Regions from separate parts of the Halobacillus sp. genome, predicted to be linked through region 2. Evidence: riboswitches for the same ligand, from Rfam matches in the RefSeq annotation. Region 2 holds a riboswitch; each other region holds the start of a gene.
The links. A riboswitch is a leader RNA that binds a small molecule or an ion and turns the genes downstream of it on or off. The one in region 2 is predicted to bind S-adenosylmethionine.
Positions count from the first base shown of each region.

Region 1: another riboswitch for S-adenosylmethionine. It lies ahead of WAM07_RS06975 (OsmC family protein); the one in region 2 lies ahead of metK (methionine adenosyltransferase).
Region 3: another riboswitch for S-adenosylmethionine. It lies ahead of WAM07_RS14295 (methionine ABC transporter ATP-binding protein); the one in region 2 lies ahead of metK (methionine adenosyltransferase).

Region 1 covers NZ_JBAPTY010000155.1:472-3,752, reverse strand. Annotated here, with positions in the region: gene WAM07_RS06980 (sodium:solute symporter family protein) at 1-960, opposite strand, end outside; gene WAM07_RS06975 (OsmC family protein) at 957-1,439, opposite strand; SAM riboswitch class I at 1,522-1,627, opposite strand; gene WAM07_RS06970 (EamA family transporter) at 1,793-2,692, opposite strand; gene WAM07_RS06965 (hypothetical protein) at 2,974-3,281, shown strand, end outside.
Region 2 covers NZ_JBAPTY010000384.1:6,962-10,242, forward strand. Annotated here, with positions in the region: gene WAM07_RS16050 (gamma carbonic anhydrase family protein) at 1-497, shown strand, start outside; gene metK (methionine adenosyltransferase) at 586-1,782, opposite strand; SAM riboswitch class I at 2,009-2,121, opposite strand; gene pckA (phosphoenolpyruvate carboxykinase (ATP)) at 2,719-3,281, shown strand, end outside.
Region 3 covers NZ_JBAPTY010000336.1:15,008-18,288, forward strand. Annotated here, with positions in the region: gene WAM07_RS14285 (hypothetical protein) at 1-287, shown strand, start outside; gene WAM07_RS14290 (TlpA family protein disulfide reductase) at 280-696, opposite strand; SAM riboswitch class I at 772-880, shown strand; SAM riboswitch class I at 1,036-1,144, shown strand; gene WAM07_RS14295 (methionine ABC transporter ATP-binding protein) at 1,217-2,242, shown strand; gene WAM07_RS14300 (methionine ABC transporter permease) at 2,235-2,903, shown strand; gene WAM07_RS14305 (MetQ/NlpA family ABC transporter substrate-binding protein) at 2,935-3,281, shown strand, end outside.

The sequences.
Region 1 (3,281 bases), on a different contig from region 2:
AGCACATGCCCAGATGCCTAAGAAGAACAGGCCGACGAATGGAGCGGGCAGTACTTCCATTAAATATTGGGGAAGAGCAACAAGTCCGAGGCTTGCGTCAGGAACGACCGCAGCGGCAGATAAGCCAAATAGAATACCCAATAGAATAAAAGGAACACTCATCACTTCTGCGACGATTAAGCCTTTACGTCCTTCTTCAGGCGTTTTACAGGATAAGGCCATTTGAAAAGCTGCCTGCGCTAGAATCACGTTTACCAGGAAAGTGGCAAACCATACTAGGATTACTTGAAGGCCTGCGCCTCCCCAATCAAACATGCTCGGCTGCTCGGCTGCAAGCTGTTGTAAGCCGGAGATGCCCGGGTTGATGAAGAAGGCCACGGTTCCAATGATAAACATAATGGCAAAAATAATCGTGTTCATCGTTTGTGTAAAGGCAACAGCCCACATACCGCCTGACTGCAAATAAACAAATAGTAAGATCGCTGTAAAAGCGACGGACAAGGATAACGAAACGCCGGTAAACACGTGAAAGGCAGAAGCAAAAGCAATCGCTGTAGCGACGGACCACATTGGGAAGGCGAATGCTGTAATCGCACCTGATAAAGCTTTAGCACGTCTGCCGAATTGATCGCCGATTAACCCCGAGATGGTTACAACTAACTTCTCACGAAACGATTTGATTAATAATAAGGCAATCAGTAAGACTTGTAATGTTTCTGCGACTCCGTACCAGATGGCGGAAATTCCTGTCAGGTAGGAAAGCTCGACAATCGATATGTACGTCGAACCTGAGAAGAGGCCAGTTATACAAAAGGCTACGGTCCACCATCTAAATGTCCGTCCCCCTACAAAATATTGCTCGCCGCGATTGGCTTTTCGTTTCGCCACATTACCAACGATGATGAGGGCGAGCGTGTATAATAAGGCAAGTGAAATCATCCAAATTCCATATGAACTCATGTTTGTACCTCCTTGTTGATGTTCCAGATTACTTCAATCTTTACGTTTGCATCCTTAAACAAGTTGTAAGCCGGGCAGCGTTTTTGAACGTGTTGAATAAAATCTTCTTCGTCGACTTCTTTTTCATCAAATGTAACGTCCACCTCAAGCGTCACGGTTTGAAAGTGGGGGCTCACATCAGCTGTCCCGAACAACCCTCTGTGATCGATATCCCCGCTTGAAGCTGCCTCCAGTTTTTCAATCGTTAACTCTTTTTCCTTCGCCACCATTTCGACCACAATCATGAAACAGCCGTTAAGCGATCCAGTGATGTATTCCATAGGAGTTAATGCTTCATTAGAACCTCCAAGTTTCTCGGGTTCATCAATTGTAAACGTAAAGTCCCGAATGGAATGCGCATTCTGAAACTGGCTGGTGCGCTTGCTTTGTGTGTCAATCGAACGTAATGCTGACTTCTTCTGTGTTTGCTGAACTGTCATTTCATGTCCCCTCCGTTTAAAATATAAAAAACCCTTCTACTTTTCTGTAAGAAAAATAGAAGGGTTGGTTTAAATGTCCCGACTCTTATCTTTCAGACAGAAAATGTCTGCTGGAATGAGCACCTTGTTTATAAAACAGGTTGCCGCGGGATCAAAGGACCAGTTTCCTCCACCGCTCTCGATAAGAAAATTATGAATTTAAAGAATATTGTACTTTTTTACTTAATCATCTGTCAACAACTTTTTTGAGTGTCAGCTTTTGAATAAGGAAAGGATGAGCGGGGAAATCGCTTAACCAGATGAATTCATTACATAAATGAATCAGGTTATCTTTTGCAAAAAAACAGAAGCACTTAGCTCACTTGATGCCGTTGTTCCCCCCGCATCAGCTTACCGCCAAACTCATTTATAAAAATAGCTGCAAGGATCAAAAAAACGCCGACCCACTGCAAAAAGGTGACCGTTTCTGAAAGAATCAGCATGGCTGAAATAATGGCGACTGGAAGTTCCACAGAACTCAGCACATTAGCGAGACGACCCGAAATAAGTGGAGCACCGCCCGCAAAGAACAGAGGAGGAATAACGGCTCCTACTAGGGCAATCCCAGCACCAATCGTCCATAAGCGCATGTCCAGGACGGGAACGGTAGGAATGTCGCGGATGAAGATGAGCATCACAAGCACCAAAGATCCCGTCACCATAAGTGAACTTCGCAGTATAGGGTGGGAATCAACAGCCACCTGACCACTAAAAAAAATAAAGCCGGCATAGGAAAACCCTGACAACAGTCCGAGTAGAAGACCGACCGGGTGTAAATTGAAACCACCATTTGTAAGTCCTGAAGCTAACACGACCCCCGTAAGTGTGACGACCAGGGAAATCAAGTGAATGCGTTCAGGTGGAGTTTTGGTGAAAATCCATTCATACAGCATACCGATCCAGACAAATTGGAAAAGCAGAATAATCGCAATAGAAGCGGGGAGGTACTGCATCGCTCCGTAATAAAAGATACCCGTCAGTCCAACCGTACTGCCTGTAGCAGCAATTTTGACAAGGTCCCATCTTTGAATTTCTTTTACATGCAGCCCTTTCCAAAAAGATAAGCCCCACAGTAAGACAAAGGCAGCGAACATTTGGACAATATTTAACTCCCCCAGAGAGTACCCATATTGAAAGCCTGTTTTTACAAATATAGGGGTGAAGCCAAAGCTTGCCGCACCCAGGAAGACGAGAATAATTCCTTTTCCTTTCATTACTAATAACCTCCCATCAAGACAATCTGTGCTTCTATCCTTTCGAACACACTGGTTCTATTATTTCAAAGCCCCTTTGAAAACTCAATTTTAGTGAGGAAAACAAGTGTATAACCAATGGAGAATGTATTCAGAAATGTCGGATTTTCAGGGGAATTCTTGAAAATCATAGCGATAAATGTAAAACGATTTTTACAGGGATTTTCTCCCTTTTGTCGAACTAAATGGGTATAAGGGAATCGCTATAAAAATCAGAAAAACAAAAAGGAGTGTTCGTGGGGATGTTCAAGAATAGTCTATTAAAGTTCATGCCGTATAAAGAGCAGGGTATGGTGGAAACGAATCTGGTCAATGTGATGAAGCGATTGAAAATTGAAGATTTTACGTTCAACTGGGACCGCAGCAGCTGTTATGTAGAATTTAGTTATAAAGAAGAGCCATATAAACTGGAACATTCGATAGAAAAAGCTCGGAAACAAGGGATCATCTTAAAAAATGGTATGGATTGTTTAATAGAGCTGACTCAGTCACTGGAAGATCTATGTGTGATTATTGACCGTGGGACCTATAATTTCGAGACATGGATATC
Region 2 (3,281 bases):
AAGGAAAAGAACCTCAGATAGATGATACTGCTTATATTGCTGAAGATACTGTAATCACTGGGGATGTAACGATCGGAGCGTACTCAAGTATTTGGTTTAAAACAGTCATCCGTGGAGATGTATCATCCGTACATATTGGCAGCAATGTGAACATTCAGGATCTTAGTCTTCTTCATCAGAGTCCTGGTCTTCCATTGGTGATTGAAGATGGCGTTACGGTTGGGCACCAGGTTACCCTTCACTCTCCGCACATTAAGAAAAATGCTTTAATAGGCATGGGGTCCTTAATACTTGACGGAGCTGAAATAGGAGAACAGGCTTTTATTGGCGCCGGCAGTCTTGTGCCTCCAGGTAAAGTAATCCCTCCGAACACCCTTGCTTTCGGCCGGCCGGCTAAAGTCGTACGTGAATTGACCGAAGATGATATCAAAGAAATGAATCGAATCCGAACCAGTTATGTAGAGAAAGGGCAATATTATAAAGGAATACAAGGTTAAACAATCTAACGATCATCGTATCTATATTATTATTAAAAAGGGAACTTCCTCTTTTAGGAAGTTCCCTTTTTAATACACGAGCAGTTTATTAACTGAAACGCTGTTTTAACTCTTCTGCCTTATCTGTTCTCTCCCACGGAAATTCTACATCCGTGCGGCCAAAGTGACCATAGGCAGCTGTTTGCCTATAAATGGGTCTGCGCAAATCAAGCATTTTAATGATGCCTGCAGGACGGAGATCAAACAATTCTCTTACAGCTGCCACGAGGTCTTCTTCAGCTACCTTTCCTGTGTCAAAGGTGTTAATGGAAATGGACACTGGCTGCGCTACCCCAATAGCATAGGCTAATTGCACTTCAACTGTATCAGCAAGACCAGCTGCTACAATATTTTTAGCTACATATCTGGCCGCATAGGCAGCAGAACGGTCCACCTTAGTAGCATCTTTTCCACTGAATGCCCCGCCCCCATGACGCGCATAGCCGCCATAAGTATCTACAATGATCTTTCTGCCAGTTAATCCGGCGTCACCTTGAGGTCCTCCAATAACGAAGCGGCCTGTAGGGTTAATAAAGTACTTTGTGCTGTCATCAATTAGATGAGAAGGGACAACAGGATCAATAACCTGTTCTTTTAAATCTTTTTTTATTTGTTCAAGTGTAATTTCTTCTGCATGCTGGGTTGATATAACGATCGTATCCACTCGAACAGGTTGATCATTAACGTCGTATTCAATCGTTACTTGCGTTTTTCCATCTGGGCGAAGATATTCCAATGTTCCGTCATTACGTACATCTGATAATCTTTTGGAAAGTTTATGAGCTAATGAAATCGGTAACGGCATCAGTTCTTTGGTTTCATTATTAGCAAAACCAAACATGAGTCCCTGGTCTCCGGCTCCTATAGCTTCTATTTCATCATCACTCATTTGACCTTCTCTGGATTCATAGGCAACATCTACGCCGCCGGCAATGTCAGGAGATTGCTCATCAATGGCTGTCAATACAGCACATGTATCAGCGTCAAATCCAAATTTAGCTCTTGTATATCCAATTTCCTTAATGGTTTTACGAACAATGGCTGGAATATCAACATACGTATTGGTACTGATTTCTCCTGAAACAAGTACTAGTCCCGTTGTTACCGTTGTCTCACATGCAACTCTTGCATTTGGATCATTTTTTAAAATTTCATCTAAAATAGCATCAGAAATCTGGTCACAAATCTTGTCCGGATGACCTTCTGTAACAGATTCTGATGTGAATAACCGGCGATTGGCTGGCATTCTGAAAAACTCCTCCTTCTGTAAGTACAAAGTATTTAGACGGAACTCTTTACCAGTATGTGTAGAAACTTTTTCATAGTCTCAATCTATGTTCTTTTCTTATGGATGTCACAACCTAAGGTGCAAGCAATTTGGAATAGCAATCGGCATATCACTTGGTGTAGATATTGCCTTAAAAATAGAAAAAACCCTTCCTGACTCGAGGAAAGGGGGCTGCTTCCTTTCGCTCTTATCGTCCAAGGAGTATTCGTCCTTGCTTCAGGTTAGCACCATGTCATATTTTACATGACGGTTGCTGGGCTTCAAAGGGCCTGTCCCTCCACCTACTCTGGATAAGAGAGTTTCCGTTCTAAGATATCGTATCGAAAACGTACTTTAATGTCAATTAAAGCACTAATGCTGTGAGGAACGCCCATTTCCAGGATTTACTCTCTCGTTTCAATATTGGTCTCCCATTGTAATGGCCACCAAATTTTTTGGCGAAAATAATAAACCTTCTGCCTATTCCTACATAGTATAATTCATATGACTTTTCACATTCTCATTTCTTCATTTCCTCTATACTAAAGGAAGAAATTAATCACCTCTTAACGCACTTGGAAATAATTGAATGGTTTTTCAACTTCACACCGGTATTCGAATGAACGTCTATCCTAAACGTTTTCCCGAATTCACCCATTGCCGTTCCGTTAAGGGATGATTAGATAATAAAAGAATTCCCTGTCCTCAATATTGCTGAATATCTAATAAATGTCGTGCTTTTTCCAGATCATCCAGCTTGCAAAAAACAACTTTAAGATTTAACCTGACAATCACAAAAATTATTGAAAGCATTTTCATTATTAGTATGGATTAATAAAACGATTGTGTTATACTAATGTTCAGATTAACACATAGCTTGGTTTAAAATTTTCTTATAAAGGCGGGTAGACACATATGAGTGCCATTAATCAAATGTCAGAATTGAATCTTTTATTAGCTCAAGACCATGTCCACCATCAATTATCGGTCCCTCAGCTAGTGGAAAGGGTTCTGGATCGCAACGAAGGAACATTGACAAATAAAGGTGCCATCCAGGCCACAACCGGTGCTTATACGGGAAGGTCTCCCAACGACAAATTCATTGTCAAGGATGACCAGTCTAGCCAATTGGTCGACTGGGGCAAAGTAAATCAACCTATTGAAGACAAAGTTTTTGTAAACCTTTATCATAAAGTACTGGATTACTTGAAAAATCGCAATGATTTATTTGTTTTTAAAGGATACGCAGGGGCAGATGAAAAGTTCCGCCTTCCGATTCAGGTAATTAATGAGTTTGCATGGCATAACTTGTTCGCCCACCAAATGTTTATTAGACCAGACGAAGAAGAAGAGAAAAATCATGAGGCAGAATTCACGGTTATCTCTGCACCTACTTTTAAAGCGGACCCTGAAGTAGATGGAACCAACTCAGAAGCCTTTATTATGATCTCTTTTAAGCATCGTGTAGTACTCATTGG
Region 3 (3,281 bases), on a different contig from region 2:
AGAGAACAGATCTTTTGCCCACTTGGCGAGAACGCACGCTTAACGTAATTCTTCTGGTCGGCAGTCTTAAAGTTTACCTGTATATAGATCATTCAGGTGTACATCTTAAAACAGATCATCAGGATAATGGGCATAATGATATTCGCTTGCAATCTTCCAGTAGTATTATGAAAACTTTATTTGCGGGAGAACAAAAGTTAACTTCTCTTCCCCAAACCACCATTAAAGTTCAAGGGGCGTACCGAAATATATTATTTATAGAATCACTTCTATTATTGGCTAGATAAGTTCACCGAGAGATTCTACAACGGATAAGAAATTTGCTTTATCCCCGAATTGTGAATGAATAAAACCATCCTTATTAATTATAACGGTGGTGGGTACGCCGTCGCTATTATACAAATCGTAAATTGTTCGTCCTTGGTCTTTAAGGGCTGGCTGAGATAAAAACTTTTCTGCATATTCTTCTGCCTCAGCTTCGCTCCGTTCACGTCCTGCTACATTTATAGTTATCATTTTTACTTTCTCATGATTCATTGTTTTATAAAGCTGTTCTTTTTTGGGTAAATCTTTCCCGCTATCGGGGCACCAGGAGGTCCAAAAAGTAAGTACTATGACTTTCCCCAGATCCTCTTTATTGTTATACGTTCCTTCCTTATTGATATATGGAAGTTCGAAACTTGGCGCATTCCTCAACGTGACCACTCCTTAATTGTTGACTTAATTTATAGCCCCATGCTAACATAATCATTAATTTAATAGCGACATCTTCACTTATCCAGAGAGGCAGAGGGACTGGCCCTTTGATGCCCGGCAACCGGTTCATGCAGATGAACACGGTGCTAATTCCTACAAAGTATCTTACTTTGGTAGATGAGAAGAGCGTTTTAAACGAACTCTTCTAAATAGCGAAGAGTTTTTATTTTGTCGAATTTACAGGATTATTATCAAGTTGACACGAAATTCTAACAATGCTAGAATCCTCTTTATAGTACGTACACGTATTAAAGTGATAATAAATTAATATAGTAAAATCTCTTATCCAGAGAGGCGGAGGGACTGGCCCTTTGATGCCCGGCAACCGGCAAGCTAAGACTTGGCAAGGTGCCAATTCCTGCAAGGTAATTCCTTGTGAAGATGAGAGAACAGATAAAGATTGTTACGCTAACCTTTCTGTTCTCAAGCAGAGAGGTTTTTTTATTGGAGGGAAGACGACATGATTTCAATTAAAGGCTTATCCAAAGTCTTTCGTACAAAACATCAGGAGGTCCGTGCCGTCGACGACCTTAGTCTACAGATAAAAAAAGGAGAGATTTACGGGGTTATCGGTTATAGCGGTGCTGGAAAAAGTACTTTTATAAGGCTGCTAAACCGCCTGGAAGATCCATCGGACGGCAAGGTCACCATCGATGATCAAGAATTAACTTCTCTAAACAAAGGGAAGCTGCGGGAGGCCCGTCAGGAGATTGGTATGATCTTTCAGCATTTTAATCTCTTGTGGTCTCGAACCGTCCACGATAATATAGCTTTTCCACTTGAAATAGCTGGCGTACCAAAAAGCGAAAGAACCAAACGTGTTAATGAATTAATAGACCTGGTGGGTCTTAGTGGACGAGGCAATTCTTACCCGTCTCAGTTAAGTGGCGGACAAAAACAAAGAGTTGGAATAGCTCGTGCGTTAGCGAATAAACCGAAAGTTCTTCTTTGTGATGAAGCGACGTCAGCTCTTGACCCAGAGACAACGGATTCTATTCTTGATCTATTAGTAGATATTAACGAGAAGCTTGGACTGACAATTGTACTCATCACCCATGAAATGCATGTGATTCGAAAGATTTGCCATCAGGTAGCCGTTATGGAGCAAGGTAAAATTGTGGAACAGGGAGACGTGCTTGATGTTTTCCTTTATCCAAAAGAACAGGTTACCAAGAAGTTTGTCGATCAGGTAATGGGAGACCCTGAACGGGAACATTCCCTTCAACTCATAAAAGACACCTATAAAACTGGTGAAATTCTTCGTCTGCACTTTGTAGGTGAGAGCACCAACCAGGCTTTAATCAGTGAAGTGTCCAGAAAATTTGTGCTAGATGTAAACATATTGCACGGAAAGATCACCCAAACCCAAAAGGGTGCGTATGGAACAATGTTTGTTCAATTCTTGGGTGATAAAGAAGAAATCACGCGTGCGATTGAATATATTCAATCCACCTCTGTAGAAGTGGAGGTGAGTCCAGATGATTAATCAGTTTTTCCCAAACGTCACTATGGATGATTTGATAACAGCTACTAATGAAACACTCTACATGACGCTTATCTCTGTAGCAGGTACGTTTATTTTAGGCTTACTGTTAGGTTTGCTTCTGTACTTGTCAGGTCCTGGAGGTCTGTGGCAGAACAAGATATTAAACTGGATAACTGCTTCAGTCGTTAATATATTCAGGGCTATACCTTTTATCATTTTAATTCTGTTATTATTCCCATTTACTGATTTTCTCATTGGCACTATTCGAGGTCCTAAAGCGGCACTCCCTGCGTTAATTATAGGTGGCGCGCCATTCTATGCACGGCTTGTTGAGATTGCATTGAAAGAAGTGGATAAAGGTGTCATAGAAGCTGCTAAATCGATGGGGTCTAAATCTTCTACTTTGATTTTTAAGGTGCTTCTTCCTGAGTCAATGCCAGCTCTGGTTTCCGGAATTACTGTTACAGCTATAGCTTTAATCGGATATACTGCGGTGGCGGGAGCGATCGGTGCCGGTGGTTTAGGTGACTTTGCCTATTTCTACGGCTTTCAGCGCAGCGACTTTGATGTTGTCTTTATTTGCACGATTCTCATTGTGATTATTGTTTTCATTTTCCAATTTATCGGGGACTTCGTTTCGAGAAAATTGGATAAAAGATAAAAATTTTATTACTAAAAAGGAGAGAGTATTCATGAAAAAAATCACACTCGGTATATTTACTTTATTATTAATTATTCTTTTATCAGCATGCGGTTCATCAGATGAAGGAAACTCAAGTTCGGAAGATAGCGGCGGCGACGGCGGTTCTGAAGAAGGAACTACTGAAATAGCTGTAGGAGCTACAAGTGTTCCACACGCAGAAGTACTTCAGGAAGCTAAACCATTGCTTGAAGAAAAAGGAATTACCCTGACCATTGAAGAATATCAGGATTACGTGCTTCCCAACCAGGACTTAGCAGAGGGTCGAATTGATGCAAACTATTTTCAGCACATCCCTTATTTAGAAACACAAATGCAAGAAAATGATTATGACTTTGT